2 regions of the Pradoshia sp. D12 genome follow, and region 2 is predicted to be linked to the other one. Evidence: a T-box and tRNA genes for the amino acid it is inferred to sense, from the RefSeq annotation. Region 2 holds a T-box; the other holds one or more tRNA genes.
The links. A T-box is a leader RNA that pairs with one kind of tRNA and senses whether it is charged. The one in region 2 lies ahead of ileS (isoleucine--tRNA ligase), so its partner is inferred to be a tRNA-Ile.

Region 1: it encodes a tRNA-Ile, which carries the amino acid that the T-box ahead of ileS (isoleucine--tRNA ligase) is inferred to sense. The anticodon was not compared.

The regions. Positions count from the first base shown of each region.
Region 1 covers NZ_CP044545.1:3,293,439-3,304,769, reverse strand. Annotated here, with positions in the region: gene F7984_RS15915 (MgtC/SapB family protein) at 1-334, opposite strand, end outside; gene F7984_RS15910 (DMT family transporter) at 455-1,360, shown strand; rRNA gene F7984_RS15905 (16S ribosomal RNA) at 1,955-3,507, shown strand; rRNA gene F7984_RS15900 (23S ribosomal RNA) at 3,653-6,587, shown strand; rRNA gene rrf (5S ribosomal RNA) at 6,720-6,836, shown strand; tRNA gene F7984_RS15890 (tRNA-Val) at 6,845-6,920, shown strand; tRNA gene F7984_RS15885 (tRNA-Thr) at 7,018-7,093, shown strand; tRNA gene F7984_RS15880 (tRNA-Lys) at 7,101-7,176, shown strand; tRNA gene F7984_RS15875 (tRNA-Leu) at 7,187-7,268, shown strand; tRNA gene F7984_RS15870 (tRNA-Gly) at 7,276-7,350, shown strand; tRNA gene F7984_RS15865 (tRNA-Leu) at 7,365-7,450, shown strand; tRNA gene F7984_RS15860 (tRNA-Arg) at 7,470-7,546, shown strand; tRNA gene F7984_RS15855 (tRNA-Pro) at 7,555-7,631, shown strand; tRNA gene F7984_RS15850 (tRNA-Ala) at 7,644-7,719, shown strand; tRNA gene F7984_RS15845 (tRNA-Met) at 7,748-7,824, shown strand; tRNA gene F7984_RS15840 (tRNA-Ile) at 7,829-7,905, shown strand; tRNA gene F7984_RS15835 (tRNA-Ser) at 7,914-8,006, shown strand; tRNA gene F7984_RS15830 (tRNA-Met) at 8,054-8,127, shown strand; tRNA gene F7984_RS15825 (tRNA-Asp) at 8,133-8,209, shown strand; tRNA gene F7984_RS15820 (tRNA-Phe) at 8,275-8,350, shown strand; tRNA gene F7984_RS15815 (tRNA-His) at 8,374-8,449, shown strand; tRNA gene F7984_RS15810 (tRNA-Gly) at 8,456-8,529, shown strand; tRNA gene F7984_RS15805 (tRNA-Ile) at 8,541-8,614, shown strand; tRNA gene F7984_RS15800 (tRNA-Asn) at 8,626-8,700, shown strand; tRNA gene F7984_RS15795 (tRNA-Ser) at 8,706-8,796, shown strand; tRNA gene F7984_RS15790 (tRNA-Glu) at 8,800-8,871, shown strand; gene glgB (1,4-alpha-glucan branching protein GlgB) at 10,027-11,331, shown strand, end outside.
Region 2 covers NZ_CP044545.1:1,300,888-1,312,218, reverse strand. Annotated here, with positions in the region: gene carB (carbamoyl-phosphate synthase large subunit) at 1-25, opposite strand, end outside; gene F7984_RS06475 (carbamoyl phosphate synthase small subunit) at 22-1,110, opposite strand; gene F7984_RS06470 (dihydroorotase) at 1,107-2,393, opposite strand; gene F7984_RS06465 (aspartate carbamoyltransferase catalytic subunit) at 2,356-3,294, opposite strand; gene uraA (uracil permease) at 3,444-4,748, opposite strand; gene pyrR (bifunctional pyr operon transcriptional regulator/uracil phosphoribosyltransferase PyrR) at 4,862-5,401, opposite strand; gene F7984_RS06450 (RluA family pseudouridine synthase) at 5,584-6,498, opposite strand; gene lspA (signal peptidase II) at 6,491-6,964, opposite strand; gene ileS (isoleucine--tRNA ligase) at 7,239-10,013, opposite strand; T-box leader at 10,083-10,317, opposite strand; gene F7984_RS06435 (DivIVA domain-containing protein) at 10,377-10,889, opposite strand; gene F7984_RS06430 (YlmH family RNA-binding protein) at 10,976-11,331, opposite strand, start outside.

The DNA.
Region 1 (11,331 bases), 1.9 Mb from region 2:
CTCCCCAAATTAATGCTGCAGTAGTTAAACCAGATATACTGTCATTGCCTCTCCTTAATATAACGCCAGCTCCAATAAAACCAATTCCGGATACTATCTGGGCTGCAAGACGGAGCGGATCCATTGTTACTGTGACTCCATATGCTGATCCTTTTGCATTATATGCAGATTCAATAGAGACAATAGTTAATAAACAACTAACGATTGAGATTACTAGAGATGTTTTCAGACCAACAGGTTTTCTTTTGATTTCCCGTTCCAGTCCTATGATAAGCCCTAATACTGCTGATATGCATAATTTAATAATCATCTGTATATCAATTGAGAAATCCATATTGCTAACCTGCCTTTATAAGTTCTTCTATATAGAATAGAATATGAGACGGATCTGTTCCAGAATTATGAATTATGAATATTTATTTGTTTAAATTACAGTTAAAGGGTGGAATAATATATGACTCAGTCACTTTTTAAACCTTATCTTGCCATTGTTGTAGGAGTGATTGCTGTATCCTTCTCAGCGATACTTGTTCGCTATTCGGAAGCCGAGTCTGGTGTCATTGCTTTTTACCGCATGTTATTTTCCTGTTTAATTCTAATTCCGTACTTTTGTAGGGAGGCTGTTAAAGAGATAGGAAGGATTAATAAAAAAGATTGGGTATTATGTGCAGCGGCCGGAGCGTTTCTTGCTTTTCATTTTATTTTTTGGTTTGAGTCTCTTCGGTATACTTCAGTGGCTAATTCAACTGTCCTAGTCACAATGCAGCCTATATTTGCTTTTTTAGGTACCTATTTTTTATTTAAGGAACGAGTATCTATCGGTGGAGTCGTAAGTATTATTGTGGCGATTTCAGGCAGTATATTGATTAGTGCCAGCGATTTTTCGCATAATAAGGGAGCTTTGTTCGGAGATGTACTTGCCTTAGTAGCTTGTGCTCTTGCAACAGCTTATTTCTTGATTGGACAAATGGTACGTAAAAGAATGGGGTTAACTGCTTACACTTTTATTGTATACGGTATTAGCGCAATTATATTATTGATCTATGTATTGGGGAGCGGCCAGGAGTTATTCGATTATCCTAAAAAAGAGTGGTACCTATTTATCTTGCTTGCAATCATTCCTACATTGTTGGGGCATTCACTTTTTAATTGGGCAATTGAATGGGTTAGTGCAACAAAAATATCGATGGCTATATTATTTGAACCAATAGGTGCGGCAGTATTGGCGTACTTTTTATTTAATGAAAGCCTATCGGCTATACAATTGTTTGGTGCATCATTAGTATTGGTGGGGTTATCTTTATTTATATTAATGAATAGAAGAAGAGACGCAATAGAGAATAGCGAAGTTAACTATTAATTGCATTGTAGGGCATCCAAGAAGGATGTCTCTGTTTTTTTTAAATATAATTGGTGTTGAACTTTTTCCGATTTTTAGTGTATTGTTGAAGGAATTTATTCTTATGAACATTAAAGGGCGTGCTTAGTGATCAGGATGGTTAGGCAAACGAACACTGCTAATCTTAATGAAGAGTTGTATGTCAATGTATTGGATATATGTGATTTTTATGATGTTATGTAGAAATAATATAAAAAAGCGAAAAAAAGTAAAAAAGTACTTGCATCCTAATAGTTGTCCATGATATATTAACTATCGTTCACTTCGTTGAACATTCGTTAAAAAAACTTTAAAAAAAGTTGTTGACGAAAATAAGTTATTCTGATATATTATAAAAGTCGCTAACGCGAACGAGATAACAAGTTAAAATAAGTCAAAAAAACTTTTAAAAAAGTTGTTGACAAAGAAAAGTTATCTTGATATAATATAAAAGTCGCTAACACGACATACAGATTGTTCTTTGAAAACTAAACAAAACGAAACGCCAAGCAAGTCTAAAAAAAGAGATTTTTAAAATCTCGTCAATTTGCTTTAAAATTTAGCTAGATCAAACATCTTTCGGAGAGTTTGATCCTGGCTCAGGACGAACGCTGGCGGCGTGCCTAATACATGCAAGTCGAGCGAATCTGAGGGAGCTTGCTCTCAATGATTAGCGGCGGACGGGTGAGTAACACGTGGGCAACCTGCCCCTAAGATTGGGATAACTCCGGGAAACCGGTGCTAATACCGAATAGTTTCTAACACCTCATGGTGTTAGAAGGAAAGTTGGCTTCGGCTAACACTTAGGGATGGGCCCGCGGCGCATTAGCTAGTTGGTGAGGTAACGGCTCACCAAGGCAACGATGCGTAGCCGACCTGAGAGGGTGATCGGCCACACTGGGACTGAGACACGGCCCAGACTCCTACGGGAGGCAGCAGTAGGGAATCTTCCGCAATGGACGAAAGTCTGACGGAGCAACGCCGCGTGAGCGAAGAAGGCCTTCGGGTCGTAAAGCTCTGTTGTCAGGGAAGAACAAGTACCGTTCGAATAGGGCGGTACCTTGACGGTACCTGACCAGAAAGCCACGGCTAACTACGTGCCAGCAGCCGCGGTAATACGTAGGTGGCAAGCGTTGTCCGGAATTATTGGGCGTAAAGCGCGCGCAGGCGGTCCTTTAAGTCTGATGTGAAAGCCCACGGCTCAACCGTGGAGGGTCATTGGAAACTGGGGGACTTGAGTGCAGAAGAGAAGAGTGGAATTCCACGTGTAGCGGTGAAATGCGTAGAGATGTGGAGGAACACCAGTGGCGAAGGCGACTCTTTGGTCTGTAACTGACGCTGAGGCGCGAAAGCGTGGGGAGCAAACAGGATTAGATACCCTGGTAGTCCACGCCGTAAACGATGAGTGCTAAGTGTTAGGGGGTTTCCGCCCCTTAGTGCTGCAGCTAACGCATTAAGCACTCCGCCTGGGGAGTACGACCGCAAGGTTGAAACTCAAAGGAATTGACGGGGGCCCGCACAAGCGGTGGAGCATGTGGTTTAATTCGAAGCAACGCGAAGAACCTTACCAGGTCTTGACATCCTCTGATAACTCTGGAGACAGAGCGTTCCCCTTCGGGGGACAGAGTGACAGGTGGTGCATGGTTGTCGTCAGCTCGTGTCGTGAGATGTTGGGTTAAGTCCCGCAACGAGCGCAACCCTTGATCTTAGTTGCCAGCATTCAGTTGGGCACTCTAAGGTGACTGCCGGTGACAAACCGGAGGAAGGTGGGGATGACGTCAAATCATCATGCCCCTTATGACCTGGGCTACACACGTGCTACAATGGGTGGTACAAAGGGCTGCAAAACCGCGAGGTCGAGCAAATCCCATAAAACCACTCTCAGTTCGGATTGCAGGCTGCAACTCGCCTGCATGAAGCTGGAATCGCTAGTAATCGCGGATCAGCATGCCGCGGTGAATACGTTCCCGGGCCTTGTACACACCGCCCGTCACACCACGAGAGTTTGTAACACCCGAAGTCGGTGGGGTAACCCTTACGGGAGCCAGCCGCCGAAGGTGGGACAGATGATTGGGGTGAAGTCGTAACAAGGTAGCCGTATCGGAAGGTGCGGCTGGATCACCTCCTTTCTAAGGAAAATAGACTTATTGGCCAGTAGTTTTGTTTAGTTTTGAAGGAGCAATCCTTCGCAATAATCGTTCTTTGAAAACTGGATAATGTAATGTAAGGCAAAGTAAATGCGTTTTAATAAAAACCGAGTAAGAGTTTTTTAACGGTTAAGTTAATAAGGGCGCACGGTGGATGCCTTGGCACTAGGAGCCGATGAAGGACGGGACTAACACCGATATGCTTCGGGGAGCTGTAAGTAAGCTTTGATCCGGAGATTTCCGAATGGGGAAACCCACTGCCCGTAATGGGGCAGTATCTTACACTGAATTCATAGGTGTATGAAGGCACACCCGGGGAACTGAAACATCTAAGTACCCGGAGGAAGAGAAAGCAAATGCGATTTCCTGAGTAGCGGCGAGCGAAACGGAATCAGCCCAAACCAGATGGCTTGCCATCTGGGGTTGTAGGACACTCATTGTGGAGTTACAAAGGAACGGGGTAGATGAAGCGACCTGGAAAGGTCCGTCAGAGAAGGTAACAACCCTGTAGTCGAAACTTCGTTCCCTCCCGAGTGGATCCTGAGTACGGCGGGACACGAGGAATCCCGTCGGAATCCGGGAGGACCATCTCCCAAGGCTAAATACTCCCTAGTGACCGATAGTGAACCAGTACCGTGAGGGAAAGGTGAAAAGCACCCCGGAAGGGGAGTGAAAGAGATCCTGAAACCGTGTGCCTACAAGTAGTCAGAGCCCTTTTATGGGTGATGGCGTGCCTTTTGTAGAATGAACCGGCGAGTTACGATCCCATGCAAGGTTAAGTTGATGAGACGGAGCCGCAGCGAAAGCGAGTCTGAATAGGGCGTTTGCAGTATGTGGTCGTAGACCCGAAACCAGGTGATCTACCCATGTCCAGGATGAAGTCCAGGTAACACTGGATGGAGGTCCGAACCCACGCACGTTGAAAAGTGCGGGGATGAGGTGTGGGTAGCGGAGAAATTCCAATCGAACCTGGAGATAGCTGGTTCTCTCCGAAATAGCTTTAGGGCTAGCCTCGAGTTTAGAGTCTTGGAGGTAGAGCACTGTTTGGACTAGGGGCCCTCATCGGGTTACCGAATTCAGACAAACTCCGAATGCCAAAGACTTATACTCGGGAGTCAGACTGCGAGTGATAAGATCCGTAGTCAAAAGGGAAACAGCCCAGACCACCAGCTAAGGTCCCAAAGTATACGTTAAGTGGAAAAGGATGTGGAGTTGCCCAGACAACCAGGATGTTGGCTTAGAAGCAGCCACCATTTAAAGAGTGCGTAATAGCTCACTGGTCGAGTGACTCTGCGCCGAAAATGTACCGGGGCTAAACGTATCACCGAAGCTGTGGATGCATACCGTATGGTATGCGTGGTAGGAGAGCGTTCTAAGGGCTGTGAAGCATGACCGGAAGGACATGTGGAGCGCTTAGAAGTGAGAATGCCGGTATGAGTAGCGAAAGAAGGGTGAGAATCCCTTCCACCGAATGCCTAAGGTTTCCTGAGGAAGGCTCGTCCGCTCAGGGTTAGTCGGGACCTAAGCCGAGGCCGAAAGGCGTAGGCGATGGACAACAGGTTGATATTCCTGTACCACCTCTCTTCCATTTGAGTGATGGGGGGACGCAGTAGGATAGGGTAAGCGCGCTGTTGGATATGCGCGTCCAAGCAGTTAGGCCGATGAGCAGGCAAATCCGCTCATCACATAAGGCTGAGCTGTGATGGCGAGGGAACTATAGTACCGAAGTTCCTGATTCCACACTGCCAAGAAAAGCCTCTAGCGAGGAAGAAGGTGCCCGTACCGCAAACCGACACAGGTAGGCGAGGAGAGAATCCTAAGGTGATCGAGAGAACTCTCGTTAAGGAACTCGGCAAAATGACCCCGTAACTTCGGGAGAAGGGGTGCTCATTAGAGGTTTATAGCCTCGAAGAGCCGCAGTGAAAAGGCCCAGGCGACTGTTTAGCAAAAACACAGGTCTCTGCGAAGCCGCAAGGCGAAGTATAGGGGCTGACGCCTGCCGGTGCTGGAAGGTTAAGAGGAGCGCTTAGCGCAAGCGAAGGTGCGAATTGAAGCCCCAGTAAACGGCGGCCGTAACTATAACGGTCCTAAGGTAGCGAAATTCCTTGTCGGGTAAGTTCCGACCCGCACGAAAGGCGTAACGATCTGGGCACTGTCTCAACGAGAGACTCGGTGAAATTATAGTACCTGTGAAGATGCAGGTTACCCGCGACAGGACGGAAAGACCCCGTGGAGCTTTACTGCAGCCTGATATTGAATTTTGGTACAGCTTGTACAGGATAGGTAGGAGCCTTTGAAGCCGGAGCGCCAGCTTCGGTGGAGGCATCGGTGGGATACTACCCTGGCTGTATTGACATTCTAACCCGCACCCCTGATCGGGGTGGGAGACAGTGTCAGGTGGGCAGTTTGACTGGGGCGGTCGCCTCCTAAAGAGTAACGGAGGCGCCCAAAGGTTCCCTCAGAATGGTTGGAAATCATTCGCAGAGTGTAAAGGCACAAGGGAGCTTGACTGCGAGACCTACAAGTCGAGCAGGGACGAAAGTCGGGCTTAGTGATCCGGTGGTTCCGCATGGAAGGGCCATCGCTCAACGGATAAAAGCTACCCCGGGGATAACAGGCTTATCTCCCCCAAGAGTCCACATCGACGGGGAGGTTTGGCACCTCGATGTCGGCTCATCGCATCCTGGGGCTGTAGTCGGTCCCAAGGGTTGGGCTGTTCGCCCATTAAAGCGGTACGCGAGCTGGGTTCAGAACGTCGTGAGACAGTTCGGTCCCTATCCGTCGTGGGCGCAGGAAATTTGAGAGGAGCTGTCCTTAGTACGAGAGGACCGGGATGGACGCACCGCTGGTGTACCAGTTGTTCTGCCAAGAGCATAGCTGGGTAGCTACGTGCGGACGGGATAAGTGCTGAAAGCATCTAAGCATGAAGCCCCCCTCGAGATGAGATTTCCCATAGCGCAAGCTAGTAAGAACCCTGAAAGATGATCAGGTTGATAGGTCCGAGGTGGAAGTGTGGTGACACATGGAGCTGACGGATACTAATCGTTCGAGGACTTAACCAAATGAATCAAGCATACTTGCCAAACTTACATTATCCAGTTTTGAGAGAACGAAAAAAAGATAAAATTTCTTTGAAATTTCTCTTGAAAAATGTCAGAAATACGATATAATAATAAATGTCGCTGACAAAATCGTCTGGTGACGATGGCGAAGAGGCCACACCCGTTCCCATTCCGAACACGGAAGTTAAGCTCTTCAGCGCCGATGGTAGTTGGGACGCGAGTCCCTGTGAGAGTAGGACGTCGCCAGGCAATAAAATGGAGGATTAGCTCAGCTGGGAGAGCATCTGCCTTACAAGCAGAGGGTCGGCGGTTCGATCCCGTCATCCTCCACCATTATAAAATTAAAAATTACCAAAAAATACTTGGTGAAATTATAAAAAACATAAGTTATAATAATTAAGTGTCTTAGAAAAGTATTTAAATCTATTAAGCCGGTGTAGCTCAATTGGTAGAGCAACTGACTTGTAATCAGTAGGTTGGGGGTTCAAGTCCTCTTGCCGGCACCATCAGTACGAGCCATTAGCTCAGTCGGTAGAGCATCTGACTTTTAATCAGAGGGTCGAAGGTTCGAGTCCTTCATGGCTCACCATTTACAAAATGCGGGTGTGGCGGAATTGGCAGACGCACCAGACTTAGGATCTGGCGCCTTACGGCGTGGGGGTTCAAGTCCCTTCACCCGCACTTATATGCGGAAGTAGTTCAGTGGTAGAACACCACCTTGCCAAGGTGGGGGTCGCGGGTTCGAATCCCGTCTTCCGCTCCAATGCCAAGTTATATGCCGGGGTGGCGGAATTGGCAGACGCACAGGACTTAAAATCCTGCGGTAGGTGACTACCGTGCCGGTTCGAGACCGGCCCTCGGCACTAGTTTTTTGCAAAAAATGCGCCCGTAGCTCAATTGGATAGAGCGTTTGACTACGGATCAAAAGGTTAGGGGTTCGACTCCTCTCGGGCGCGCCATCTTTTTGCGGGAAGTAGCTCAGCTTGGTAGAGCACTTGGTTTGGGACCAAGGGGTCGCAGGTTCGAATCCTGTCTTCCCGACCATCTAAAACTTATGGGGCCTTAGCTCAGCTGGGAGAGCGCCTGCTTTGCACGCAGGAGGTCAGCGGTTCGATCCCGCTAGGCTCCACCATTATAAACTTTAATAGGATTCAATATTTGGCGGTGTAGCTCAGCTGGCTAGAGCGTACGGTTCATACCCGTAAGGTCGGGGGTTCGATCCCCTCCGCCGCTACCAAATAGGACCTTTAGCTCAGCTGGTTAGAGCAGACGGCTCATAACCGTCCGGTCGTAGGTTCGAGTCCTACAAGGTCCACCACTATATATGGAGGAATACCCAAGTCTGGCTGAAGGGACCGGTCTTGAAAACCGGGAGGCGGGTTAAACCGCGCGGGGGTTCGAATCCCTCTTCCTCCGCCATATATACCTTAAATACCTTGTAGTATATGGAAACAAATTATTATTGTCGCGGGGTGGAGCAGTCTGGTAGCTCGTCGGGCTCATAACCCGAAGGTCGCAGGTTCAAATCCTGTCCCCGCAATAAATGGTCCGGTAGTTCAGTTGGTTAGAATGCCTGCCTGTCACGCAGGAGGTCGCGGGTTCGAGTCCCGTCCGGACCGCCATTTATAAAATGTTAGCTCATCAGTAAGACATTGAGCAGCATCAGAGAAATACAAAGATACAAAACGGCTCAGTAGCTCAGTCGGTAGAGCAAAGGACTGAAAATCCTTGTGTCGGCGGTTCGATTCCGTCCTGAGCCACCATAACTTTAAAAAGACAATGCACGGCGGTTGTGGCGAAGTGGTTAACGCATCGGATTGTGGTTCCGACATTCGTGGGTTCGATTCCCATCAGCCGCCCCATAGAGTGCGGGTGTAGTTTAGTGGTAAAACCTCAGCCTTCCAAGCTGATGATGAGGGTTCGATTCCCTTCACCCGCTCCAAATTTTACTTCGGGCCTATAGCTCAGCTGGTTAGAGCGCACGCCTGATAAGCGTGAGGTCGATGGTTCGAGTCCATTTAGGCCCATATACCATTATTCCGTAGTAGCTCAGTGGTAGAGCACTCGGCTGTTAACCGAGCGGTCGTAGGTTCGAATCCTACCTGCGGAGCCATATTTGGGGAAGTACTCAAGAGGCTGAAGAGGCGCCCCTGCTAAGGGTGTAGGTCGGGTAACCGGCGCGAGGGTTCAAATCCCTCCTTCTCCGCCATTTGGCCCCTTGGTCAAGCGGTTAAGACACCGCCCTTTCACGGCGGTAACACGGGTTCGAATCCCGTAGGGGTCATAAAAACCATGTACATGATGTACATGGTTTTTTTATATATTATTTTAATAAATGAAATCTTAATTATTAAAACATAACTGCCAAAAGAGCTCAGTCCGTCAATACATTGTCTCCTAAACGCCTTATAAGAAGCAAAGGTAAAATTCTAATAACGGTTAAAGTCTAAAATAGAACGAGAATAAAGCCGAACTGATCATCAAGTACTTTTAAGAGGAATACCAAGTAAAATTTTATGATTTCTTTAGTAAGGATTATATCAACCAAATTGAAAATCTACTTTTACCTGTAATTTGAATAGATGTGTGAGTCAATTCTTGAATTTTTTCCCCATTTGGGAATTGGGGAAATATTGCTATAAGCCCTTCTCATTTTGTCCTATACTAATTTTACTGTTCGAACCTCCACTCCACCTAAATTAAGTATTAAATTCTGCTATTAAATATGCCTCACGATAAACCTTCATATGATCCATATATCAACATAAATAAGCAATTGAAGCTCGCATAGACATCTTCTTATAGTTTTCTGAGAGGGTATCATTTATTTAAGTCTTGCTTTAATCAGTAGATCCGTGAGACAATGGAAAGTAATTGTAAAGGTTTGTATTTAAAAAATTTCACGGATAATGTTCTCCTATAGAGAATATACTAATTCTTAAATCCTCAATAGATTATAAAGAAGCCTTCAGAAGAATTAACTCAACACAATCATCCTTTCCTCGATTGTATTTCCTAAAGTTCTATGTTGAAAGATATATTATATGCCAAAGTATCTAAGTTCCCTTTTTGGTCTTGAATTATGAGAATATTTTGTTTACTATAGATAAATACTATAATAAACAAATAATTTAATATTTTCTTACACAACTTTATTAAGTAAACATTTTAATTAATTAACTCGTTTTTGAGTGGTAGACCACTTCATTGATATTTTTCTCAATATAATGAAATATTTAACATAAAAATAATAGTATTTAAGTTTCTATATACTATATTTTGGATATATTATACTGATACCTGTTAATTTATCTTACTAATTCCAAAAAGTAGTGAAAAAAAGCTTTTTAGAGCTAAATTAACAATTTTTGCATTTGATTTAGTTACAGAATAAGTAGTTTAATTAGTATATTGAGAAAATTCGAGAAAGGGTGATAATATGCCTAATGCTATCCCAACAGACTATCAGGTCCATTTGTTTCATGAAGGCTCTCTTTATGATGCATATAAACTGTTCGGTTCCCATTTGATAAAGGTAAATGATGATATACATACAAGGTTTACAGTATATGCACCAAACGCCCGTCAGATACGCTTGGTGGGTTCTTTTAATAATTGGAATGGTAACGGTTATGAATTAAAAAGAGTTTCTGAACAGGGTATTTGGACGCTTCTGGTAGATAAAAACCTGGACGGACATATATACAAATATGAAATTGAAGCAGCATCTGGAGCCATAGCTCTAAAGAGTGATCCGTATGCCTTCTATTCAGAAATAAGGCCTCATACGGCATCTGTCGTATATCCTATAGATGATTCATATAAATGGAATGATGCGTCTTGGCTTAAGAAAAAAACAAAGAAACAACAAGATGAGAACCCCATGTTTATTTATGAAATTCATGCAGGAACATGGAGAAAACATATCCAGGAAGGCCAAGTGTCTATACCGAGCGATGAATGCAAGATTGAGGAATTTTATACATACCGTGACCTGGCTGATGAACTCATCCCCTATGTAGTTGAACAGGGCTTTACACATATTGAGCTAATGCCACTAACTGAACATCCGTTCGACGGATCATGGGGCTATCAGAGTACAGGTTATTATTCACCAACAAGCCGATATGGCAGGCCTGAAGACTTGAAATATTTTATCGATCAATGTCATCAGCATAACATAGGTGTATTGCTTGATTGGGTACCTGGTCACTATTGTAAAGATGCTCATGGTTTATTTATGTTTGATGGATCACCTGTTTATGAATACTCTGATCTCAAACACAGAGAGAATCCAGTATGGGGAACAGCAAATTTTGACTTGGGCAAACCAGAAGTTCATAGTTTTTTAATATCCAACGCAAGATATTGGATGAAGTATTTTCACATAGATGGATTTAGAGTGGATGCTGTCGCAAATATCATTTATTGGCCCAATACATATAGTGGTGACGTTAATCCACATGCTATAGATTTTTTACAGAAACTTAACCAAGTTGTAAAAGAATCCGATCCTACAGTTCTTATGATGGCTGAAGACTCAACTGATTGGCCTAACGTAACTAAGCCAGCTAGTGAGGGAGGTTTAGGATTTACATATAAGTGGAATATGGGTTGGATGAACGATATTTTAGAGTACATGGAATCAGATCCGTGTTCTCGAAAGGATCTTCATAATAAAGTAACATTCTCCTTAATGTATGCTTATACGGAACGGTTTATTTTACCTTTGTCACATGATGAA
Region 2 (11,331 bases):
ATTTAATATCTGTACGTTTACTCATTTTACTGCCTCCTTCAGTTTGGATCTCTCAATCATGCTAATGAATTGATCAAATAAATAATTTGCGTCCTCCGGGCCAGGCGATGATTCCGGGTGATATTGGACGGTGAAAGCATCGTAGTATTTATGTCTTAATCCCTCAATCGTTCCATCATTTAATGCAATATGCGTAACTTCCAAGTCTGTTTGTTCAATAGAGTCATATTTTACTGTGTATCCATGGTTTTGCGAGGTCAGTGCAATTTTACCTGTTTTTAAATCTTTAACTGGGTGATTGGAACCGCGATGCCCAAATTTCATTTTTTCAGTTTCAGCATTACATGCTAAAGCGAACAACTGGTGACCGAGACAAATACCGAACATTGGCACTTTTCCGATAATTTTTCTTATCATTTCAATCGCTTCCGGAACATTTTCAGGGTCTCCCGGTCCATTTGTCAGCATGATACCATCCGGACGCAGCGTCATAATTTCTTCAAAGGTAGTATTATAAGGAACAACGATTACATCACAGCCTCGATTATTTAATTCTCTTAATATTCCATGCTTCATTCCGAAATCCACCACGACTACTCGATAACCGCGTCCTGGACTGGGAAACGCTTTTTTTGTAGATACCTTTTGAACCTGATTACGAGGCAGCACAGTTGCTTTCACTTGGTGGAGCATCGTTTCAGCATCTTTAGTTATTGAACAAATTACACCTTTTACTGTACCTCTTTCACGAATCATTCTTGTCAATTTCCGAGTATCAATCCCTGCAATGCCAGGAATATTCTTTATTTTCATGTATTCATCAAGAGAAAAATCACTTCTCCAATTCGAAGGAAAATCAGCCACTTCTTTTACAATTAGGCCACTGAGACTCGGAGCGATTGACTCAAAATCATCCCTATTGATTCCATAGTTGCCGATTAAAGGATAAGTCATCGTAATAATTTGACCACAATAAGAAGGGTCAGATAAAATCTCCTGATAACCGGTCATCCCCGTATTAAATACAACCTCACCAATTTTATCGCTTTCTCCTCCAAATGCTTCACCAATAAAAATTGTTCCATCTTCTAAAATTAATTGTCTCTTCATTCAGTTAGACTTCCTTTCTGCCAAACTACTTTACCTTCCACAATCGTCATAACCGGCCATCCTTGACAGCTCAGGCCAGCAAATGGTGTGTTTTTTCCTTTGGAAAGAAAGGTTTGAGGATTAATTACTTGCTCTTCTTCTAAATCAATCAGAACTAGATCCGCTTGTCTTCCTTTTTCTATTTTTCCGTAGTTAAGTTTAAATGCTTGAGCTGGTTTTATCGTCAAGAAATCAATTAATTGTTTCAGGGTCATCGCTCCCTTTTTCACCAAATATGTATACAACAGCGGAAAAGCTGTTTCTAATCCAACTATGCCAAACGGTGCAAGCCTGATATGTTGTGATTTTTCTTCTTCTGAATGGGGGGCATGATCCGTAGCGATAAAATCAATCGTCCCGTCTAACAGGCCTTCTAGCAATGCTTTTTTGTCATCCTCACCTCTTAAAGGCGGATTCATTTTAAAATTAGGATCCAGCTCCTTAATGTCCATTTCGGACAGTAACAAATGATGGGGGGTTACCTCTGCTGTTACATGTATGCCTGCTTTCTTGGCATCACGAACCGTTCTTACAGACTCCTTCGTGCTTATGTGGCAAACATGATAATGGCACCCTGTTGTCTCGGCCAGTAATACATCCCTGGCAATATGGACCGCTTCACATACTGAAGGGATGCCGGGTAATTCATGTTCTCTCGAATAGATTCCTTCATGTACACATCCACTTTGAATTAACGAATTATCCTCACAATGAGCGACAATGGTCATATCCAGTTTTGCAGCTTTTTTCATAGCTTCAAGCATCATACCAGCTGACTGGATGCCGACTCCGTCATCTGTAAAGGCAAATGCTCCGGATTTTTTCAGAGATTCAAAATCAGTTAATTCCTTTCCGAGCTCCCTGACTGTAATTGATGCATAGGGCAATACCCTTGTGCTCGCCGTTTCTCTTATTCTATTATTTAACGAACGTAAATGTTCGGCTGTATCCGGAACGGGTCGTGTATTCGGCATAGCAGCTACAGTGGTAAATCCGCCTTTTGCTGCAGCCTGTGTACCTGTTTCAATCGTTTCTTTATGTTCTCCTCCCGGCTCTCTTAGGTGAACATGCAAATCGATAAAACCAGGTGCCAATAAAAATCCTTTAGCATGAATGATGTTTGCCTGCTGATTTTGCAATTCATCCTGGATATCGGAAATCACTCCGTTTTGAATTAAAATATCCTTTGTGACCTGTGTTCCATCCTCAAGATAAAATTGCGCACTTTTTATAATTGTATTCATGATTTGCCGCTCCTCCCCTTTGCTCGATACTATTTTTTAAAGCAGCCATTCTCACATATACTCCATTGGTCATTTGTTTAAATATTCGCGAACGTGCGCATTCAACTAAAGAATCATCAATTTCCACACCTCTGTTCACTGGCGCGGGATGCATAATTATACAATTACTCCTCAGCCGTCTCTCCCTTTCAATCGTCAAGCCATATCTGTTCAAATATTCTATTTTGCTCATTGGCATTTCCACTGAATGACGTTCATGCTGGATCCGGAGCAACATAACTACATCTGCGTTTTCGATAGCGTCATCAATTGGTTCATAGGCCACATTACTTCCCGGAGGATTCGCCCAAGTTTGTGGGCCTGAGAAAACAACCTTTGCGCCTAATCGGGTCAGTGTTTCCGCATTTGATCGCGCTACGCGGCTATGCCTGATATCTCCTATGATTGCCACTTTTAAACCTCGAAACGTTTGAAATTCCTGTTTAATGGTCATCAAGTCCAATAAACATTGTGTAGGATGATGCCCGCATCCATCACCAGCATTCATTATGGATAAATATACACCACTTTGTATTAAATTTGCAAAAAAATTATCTTCTGAATGACGAATTACTACGGTTTCCACTCCAATTGCTTCTAAAGTCTTCACTGTATCGGATAGGCTTTCGCCTTTTAATACACTTGATGTTTGCACTTCAAAAGGGATTACATCCAGCCCAAGCTTCCGCTGTGCCATTTCAAAGCTGATTTTAGTACGCGTGCTCGCTTCAAAAAATAAATTTGCTACAAAGTGTCTTTTTGCTGGCATCCACGTTTCCCCATTAGCAAATGCCTCAGCATCTAAAAGCAAGCCTGTAATTTCCTCAATCGACAAATCTGTCATCGTAAGTAAATGTTTCACAATCAACCAGCCTCCCATATTCTAAAAAAAACCCTAATTCGTTTTTTACGAATCAGGGTTTTAGTTTATTTAGTCGATTCATCCCAATATCGCATACTGGAATTGTCGTACTTAACCTAATCCCTGTATTTTACTTGTTGGATCTACTATCAACCCTGACTTTCGCTGGTTTCCTTACCGGGAAGTACAAGATTTAAGATGACACCTACAATGGCGGCTAATGCCATTCCTGAAATGGAGGCATGATCGGTGATTTTGAGCATTGCACCACCTACACCAATGATTAAAATGACAGAGGATATGACTAAGTTTCTATTTTTAGATAAATCGATTTTGCTGTCGATCAACATCCGTAAACCACTTGATGCTATGATACCGAACAGAAGAATGGATACCCCACCCATCACAGCTGATGGAATGGATTGAATAAGGGCTGAAATTTTTCCAATAAATCCGAACAGGATTGCAAAGACTGCCGCTCCGCCTATAACATACACACTGAATACCCGTGTAAGAGCCATAACACCTATATTTTCTCCATAGGTTGTATTCGGAGGACCACCAAGACAAGAGGCAATCATAATGGATACTCCATCTCCTAACAATGAGCGATGCAATCCTGGTTTCTCAACAAAATTACGTCCTGCGATTTTACTAATAACCAATTGATCACCTATATGTTCTGATATAGGGACGATGGCAATCGGAATCATAACCAGAATAATCTCCCAGCTTAACGTTGGCGTATAATCAACAAATGGCATCGTGAAGTTTGGAAGCTGGAACCAGGCTGCTTCTTTTACCGGAGTGAAATCTACAATTCCAAAGAAGAGGGCTGTAATATAACCACCAATAATACCGATTAATACTGGAATCAGTGAAAAAAAGTTTTTTAAGACTACACTGCATATGATCGTGATGACAAGTGTAATTAAGGCAACCGTAATATGTTTTGTGCTGTAAACAAGCACTTCTGCATTCGGATTTTCATACATGGCCATATTGACTGCTGTTGAGGCAAGACCAAGACCAATTACCATAATGACAGGACCAACTACTACAGGCGGTAAAAAATTTAGGATTGTTTTAGTGCCTAGTTTTTTAACTAATAAAGCAACGAGTGCATAAACAAGTCCAATCAAAAAGCCGCCTACTAAAGCAGAGCCAACACCACTGCTTTCATTTAGTAAAGTAATCGGATAGATAAAGGCAAAGGATGAACCGAGATAGGCTGGTATTTGCCCTTTGGTGATCAGGATGTAAACCAGTGTACCAATACCGCTTGTCAATAGGGCAATTCCCGGATCAAGGCCTGTTAGAATCGGCACAAGAATGGTTGAACCAAACATCGCAAATAAATGCTGCAGGCTTAATATAAACCATTGCTTCGGAGTTGGTTTTTCATTGACATCGTACCTTATATGAGGATTGTTTGCTATTTCTGTAGAAGTCATAATTATTGCCTCCCTGATGAAAGAATTGGTTTCGAAGGGAGATGATTATTTGCATAAGCAAATATCACTTGCTCCCCTTTTCAGCCTCACAGGACTGAATTAAAAAGGTTTATTTATTCAAAAATGGAGACTTGTTCACCGTCATCCATTTCTTTTAATTTGACGACAATCTTTTCATTTTTTGCAGTAGGTATATTCTTGCCTACATAATCAGCTCGGATTGGAAGCTCTCTGTGCCCTCTGTCGATCAGGACAGCTAATTGGATTTGAGCCGGTCTGCCGATATCTATAAGGGCATCCAGAGCCGCTCTCACTGTTCTTCCGGTATATAAAACATCATCAACCAGAATGACTTTTTTATCTTTCAAGCTAAATGGTATATCTGATCCATTTACCTGTGGATCCCCACTTTTTGTCTTTGTGCTTAAATCATCCCGGTACAAGGTAATATCCAGTTCACCAACAGGAATTTCCGCTCCTTCAATTTCATGAATTCTTTGTCCCAGACGTTTGGCTAGGAATATACCACGGGTACGAATACCGATCAACACACAATCACTAATACCCTTATTTTTCTCGATAATTTCATGAGAAATCCTTGTTAACGCTCTTGAGATTGCTTTTTCATCAAGCAATGTTGCTTTCTCTAACATATCATCGACCCTTTCCTAAAAATGAAAAAATCCTTTTGCCGCGTGGGCAAAAGGATATAATAAACCATAGAAAAAAGACATACTTCTTCCATTAGTTTTCACGTACCTTTTCAGCCTCACGGGACTGTATTTAAAGGACCCTATTCAGTTGTATCTATATTACTTTAGGATTGTTATCCTTGTCAACAGTCAATTCTTAAAGTTTCCAAATAATCGACAAAATATGCTGGTAATGGAGCTTCAAATTCCAAATATTCCTCTGTTCTAGGATGGACAAATCCCAGAACTGCTGCATGTAAAGCCTGTCCATTTAAATCAGGAGTTTTTCTTGGTCCATACTTAGGGTCACCAGCAAGAGGATAACCAATATATTTCATATGGACACGAATTTGATGAGTGCGTCCTGTTTCAAGCTGACATTCAATAAAAGTAAAGTCTTTAAATCTTTCCAGTACATGAAAATGTGTAACTGCATGCCTAGAATTATCGTCTGTTACTGTCATGCTTTGACGATCTCGTTTATCACGGCCTATCGGCGCATCTACCGTTCCTGCATCATGTGGAATGATACCGTGGACAAGTGCCTTATACTTCCGGGTAACTGTTTTTTCAGTTAATTGCTTTACAAGTCTCTCATGCGCATAATCATTTTTAGCGACCATGAGCAATCCTGAAGTATCCTTATCGATACGATGGACGATACCTGGACGCATCACACCATTGATTCCTGATAAATCCTTGCAATGGTACATTAAAGCATTTACAAGTGTACCTGATCCATGTCCTGCTGCCGGATGTACAACCATGCCTTTTGGTTTATTGACAACAATGACATCCGCATCCTCATAATAAATATCAAGAGGAATGTTCTCAGCTACAACATCAAGTTCCTCTGGCTCTGATGGTGTGATTTCAATAGAGTCACCAGGCTGACATTTATAATTTGCCTTTATCTGTTTGTCATTCACCAGAATATTCCCTTCTTTTATCCACTGCTGGACTTGAGAACGTGACCATTCTTCATTTAAAACGGAAAGGACTTTATCAAGCCTTTCACCTTTTTGTTCTTCTGTTACTATCAGTCTTTGACTATCCATTCTTTAGCTCCTTAGCTCTTTTTTCCTCCATAAACATAGCAATCACCAATAATCCAACTCCTATACAAAGAGCAGAATCTGCCACATTAAAGACAGGAAAACTGTATGAGAATATATACGTATGCACAAAATCAACCACTTCATTGCGGAAAATCCGATCAATAAAATTACCAATCGCTCCTCCAAGAATAAGTCCAAGGGATATCCCCGTCAACTTATCGGTACTGAATTTTCTTATGTAAAAGACAATTCCAATAATAACCACGGTTGTTACGATATAAAAAAACCACATTTGTCCCTGAAGAATTCCCCAGGCTGCCCCTCGGTTTCTGTGAGAGGTAATGTATAGAAAGTTATCAATGATTGGTATACTTTCCCCTAAGGTCATATACTTAACGACCAACCATTTCGTAAATTGGTCAATCATGATAATGAGCAACGCAATCAAATAATACATATATAACATAAGCTTGCCCCCTGCCTGCTTAAAATGTACATACTGCCTAACAAATTGTAGCATATCTATCTAACAAATGTTTTAAAACTTTAACAAAAATACAGGCCCTTTCGAATAGATGAAAGGGCCTATAGAAGGAATAGCATCCCAGTATTTTGGAGCAGGTCGGTCTATCACCTCTACTGCCCACACATAAAAGCTCTTCAAATGAGAGTGTACCTCACTTTTCACTGATTGCATAAGCACTCAGGAAATCGGCTCTCTATCATTTTAAAATACTCGATTATCCGAGTTCTGGATATTCGTTAACTACCACTGTGGAGCAGCGTTCACATAAAGTTGGGTGTTTTTCAATTGTACCAACCTCTTCACTGATATTCCAGCAACGTTCACAAGTTTCTCCATCTGCTTTTGTGACTAAAATTGCCGCATGCTCTAACTTAATAGCTTCTTCCGGTGCATCGTAAATGTATCCGGCAACTTCCACTGAAGAAACGATAAATAATTGTTCAAGGCTTTCTTCAATGCTTTCAAGCAAATCTTTTGTTTCTTCACTTACATACAATGCTACTTTCGCATTTAATGATTTACCAATTACTTTTGAATTTCTTGCTTCTTCAAGCGCTTTAAGGACATCATCACGTAAATTCATGAACAAATCCCATTTCGCTTTAACAGCTGTACTATTTGGATAATTTTCAACCGACGGCATATCTGTTAATTGTACGCTCTCTGCATCAGCATCATCGATAAAAGTCCAAACTTCATCAGCTGTATGCGGCAGAATAGGAGCAATCAATTTAACTAGCTTCATAACGCATTCATGCAGTACAGTTTGAATTGCACGGCGGCCATCACTGTTTTCCGCATCGCAGTATAGAATATCCTTTGCATAATCCAGATAGAAGGAACTTAAATCCTGTGTACAGAAATTATTGATACCATTATAGATATCAGCAAATTCATAATTGTCATAGGATTGTTTTACCTGATCAACCAAATCATTTAACTTAATGAGCATATATTGGTCCACTTCACGAAGATTTTCGTAAGAAACAGCATCATGCTCTGCGTTAAATCCGCTCAGGTTTCCAAGCAGGAATCTGAATGTGTTACGAATTTTACGATATACTTCGGATACTTGTTTCAGAATATTATCAGAAACACGTACATCAGCCTGGTAATCGACACTCGCAACCCAAAGACGCAGAATATCTGCACCCATTTGATTAATAACTTTTAATGGGTCAATTGTGTTTCCTAGGGATTTACTCATTTTACGGCCTTCTCCATCAAGTGTAAATCCGTGGCTTAATACTTCCTTGTAAGGAGCTTTACCAGTAACAGCAACTGACGTGATCAAAGAGGAGTTAAACCATCCACGATATTGGTCTGAACCCTCAAGGTAAAGGTCAGCTGGTCTTCTCAAATCTTCTCTTGCTTCAAGAACTGATTGATGGGAGGAGCCAGAGTCAAACCATACGTCCATAATATCTGTTTCTTTCGTAAATAAGCCATTAGGGCTGCCTTCATGTGTAAAGCCTTCTGGGAGAAGATCTTTTGCGTCTTTCTCAAACCAAACAGTGGAACCGTATTGTCGGAATAAATCGGATACATGCTTAATCGTTTCATCCGTAATGATTGCTTCACCATTTTCTGCATAAAACACCGGAATCGGTACGCCCCATGCACGCTGACGGGAAATACACCAGTCTCCACGATCACGAATCATGTTAAATAATCTCGTTTCACCCCATGCAGGTACCCATTTAGTTTCTTTGATCTGCTGCAATAGGTCTTCACGGATATCATCAACTGAAGCAAACCATTGGTCAGTTGCACGGAAAATTGTTGGCTTTTTCGTTCTCCAATCATGCGGATAAGAGTGTGTAATGAAATCAAGTTTTAACAGAGCACCGACTTCCTCGAGTTTATCCGTGATTTCTTTGTTTGCTTTATCATAGAATAATCCTTCAAATCCAGGAGCATCAGAAGTCATATGGCCTTTTCCATCCACTGGGCAGAGTACTCCAAGATTATATTTCTGACCTACGATAAAGTCATCTTCACCATGTCCTGGCGCAGTATGAACACAACCTGTACCTGCATCAGTGGTTACATGCTCTCCTAAAATAACAAGTGAGTCACGGTCATACAATGGATGTTTAGTGACTACATATTCCAGTTCAGCACCTTTAACAGTCTTCTCAACTTCAGCATTCTCCCATCCAAGTGTTTCTTTAACGGAAGGCAATAATGTTTCAGCCACAATATATTTTGTACCATCCACATTCACAAGTACATAATCAAGGCGTGGGTGAACAGCAATTCCAAGGTTAGCTGGAATGGTCCAAGGTGTCGTTGTCCAAATAATGAACTTCGCTCCCTCTTCCACTACTCCTTTGCCGTCCTTCACATCAAATGCAACAAAGATAGATGCTGATTTCTTGTCGTGGTATTCGATTTCCGCTTCAGCTAGTGCAGATTCACTGGAAGGAGACCAATAAACCGGTTTTAATCCTTTATAGATATAGCCTTTTTTCGCCATATCACCGAAAACTTTGATTTGCTCAGCTTCATATTCAGGTTTCAGTGTGATGTATGGATTTTCCCAGTCTCCTCTTACACCTAAACGTTTAAATTGAGTGCGCTGCTGATCAATTTGTGTATAAGCATATTCCTCACAAAGTTTACGGAATTCAGCGATTGTCATTTCCTTACGATTTACTTTTTTGTTTTTAGTTAGAGCTGTTTCAATTGGTAAACCATGAGTATCCCAACCTGGTACATATGGCGCATTATAACCATTCATTGATTTAAAGCGAACAATAAAATCCTTTAAGATTTTATTCATTGCATGCCCGATATGAATGTTTCCATTCGCATAAGGAGGTCCGTCATGCAGCACAAATTTAGGAAGGTCCTTCGTGCGCTCCTGTACTAATTTGTAAATATTTTTTTCTTCCCAACCTGCTTGAACTTCCGGTTCTCTTTTTGGTAAATTCCCACGCATTGGAAATTCTGTTTTAGGCATCAATAATGTGTCTTTAAATTCCATTCCATTCACTCCTTAAACTTCGGTTAAACTATTTTCATAAATAAATACAAAAAAGCCTTTTCATCCCGGTAAAGGGACGAAAAGGCTATATTTCCGCGGTACCACCCTTTTAGAATATTGCCTGACAATATTCCTCTTGGTATTCGTAACGTGAATGACTCGCCGCTATTTACTGCCAGCCAAGCTGGGTTCAAAAGCAGACTCAGGGATGATCTTCCATCCAGATTCTTTTACCGGACTCCCACCTTCCCCGGCTCGCTACAAAAAGTATGATCTGATGTACTGTTCCCGTCTTCGTTTTAACATTTTTTGAATAGATTTGTTAAAATATTATATTCAATAACTTACGATAAAGTCAAGACCTTACATTTCTTCTTCATTCAGGTCGATATCAAATTCAGTGGCATCCACGTCATATTTAAGAAGTTTATCCCAATCTTCACTGTTTAATAAATCAAGCTGGGCTTCAACAAGCATTTTAAAACGCATTCTGAATACTTTAGATTGCTTTTTAAGGTCTTCAATTTCAATAGCAATTTTTCTTGCTTTAGATAATGCCTCATTGACAATTCGGTCAGCATTTTTTTCTGCTTCCTTCATAATCAATTTAGCCTCTTTTTGAGAATTTCGTTTGACATCTTCTCCGGCTTCCTGAGCAATGACGATTGATTTATTCAACGTTTCCTCAATGCTGGAGAAATGCTCAAGGCGTTGTTCCAACTCTTCCACTTTAGCTTCAAGATCTTTCTTATCTCGAAGGACCAACTCGTAATCTTTAATTATTTGGTCAAGAAACTCATTTACTTCATCTTCATCGTAACCGCGGAATCCTCTGCCGAATTCCTTGTTATGTATGTCTAGCGGTGATAATGGCATAGACTGCACCTCCGAATACTGATTCTTCTCTTAATTATTATACTATGCTTTCGACAGTAATGGTGATATTCCTTCTAAATTCCTGATTATTTTTGTATACCACACTTTATTTTCCATTTATCTTTCTTTGTTTTTCCTTCAATGGAAAATATCTTCATTCTTCCTATCCCACGAGTGGATAACACATCACTTTCTCTGATTTCATATGATGGATTATCGACTTGTTTCCAGTTTACCTTAACACGCCCCTGCTGTACGAGTGTTTGGCTCTTTTGCCTCGAAATATTGGCGATAGCCGACAATATCGTATCAATTCTCATGGAGGAAACTGTCACTTGGCATTCCTTCCATTGTTCCGTAACAGTCATAGCCTGATCAGCAGGTATTTCCTGAAACTTTACACCCGCATTGCCCATTTTAGATATATTCATCTCCAGATAGG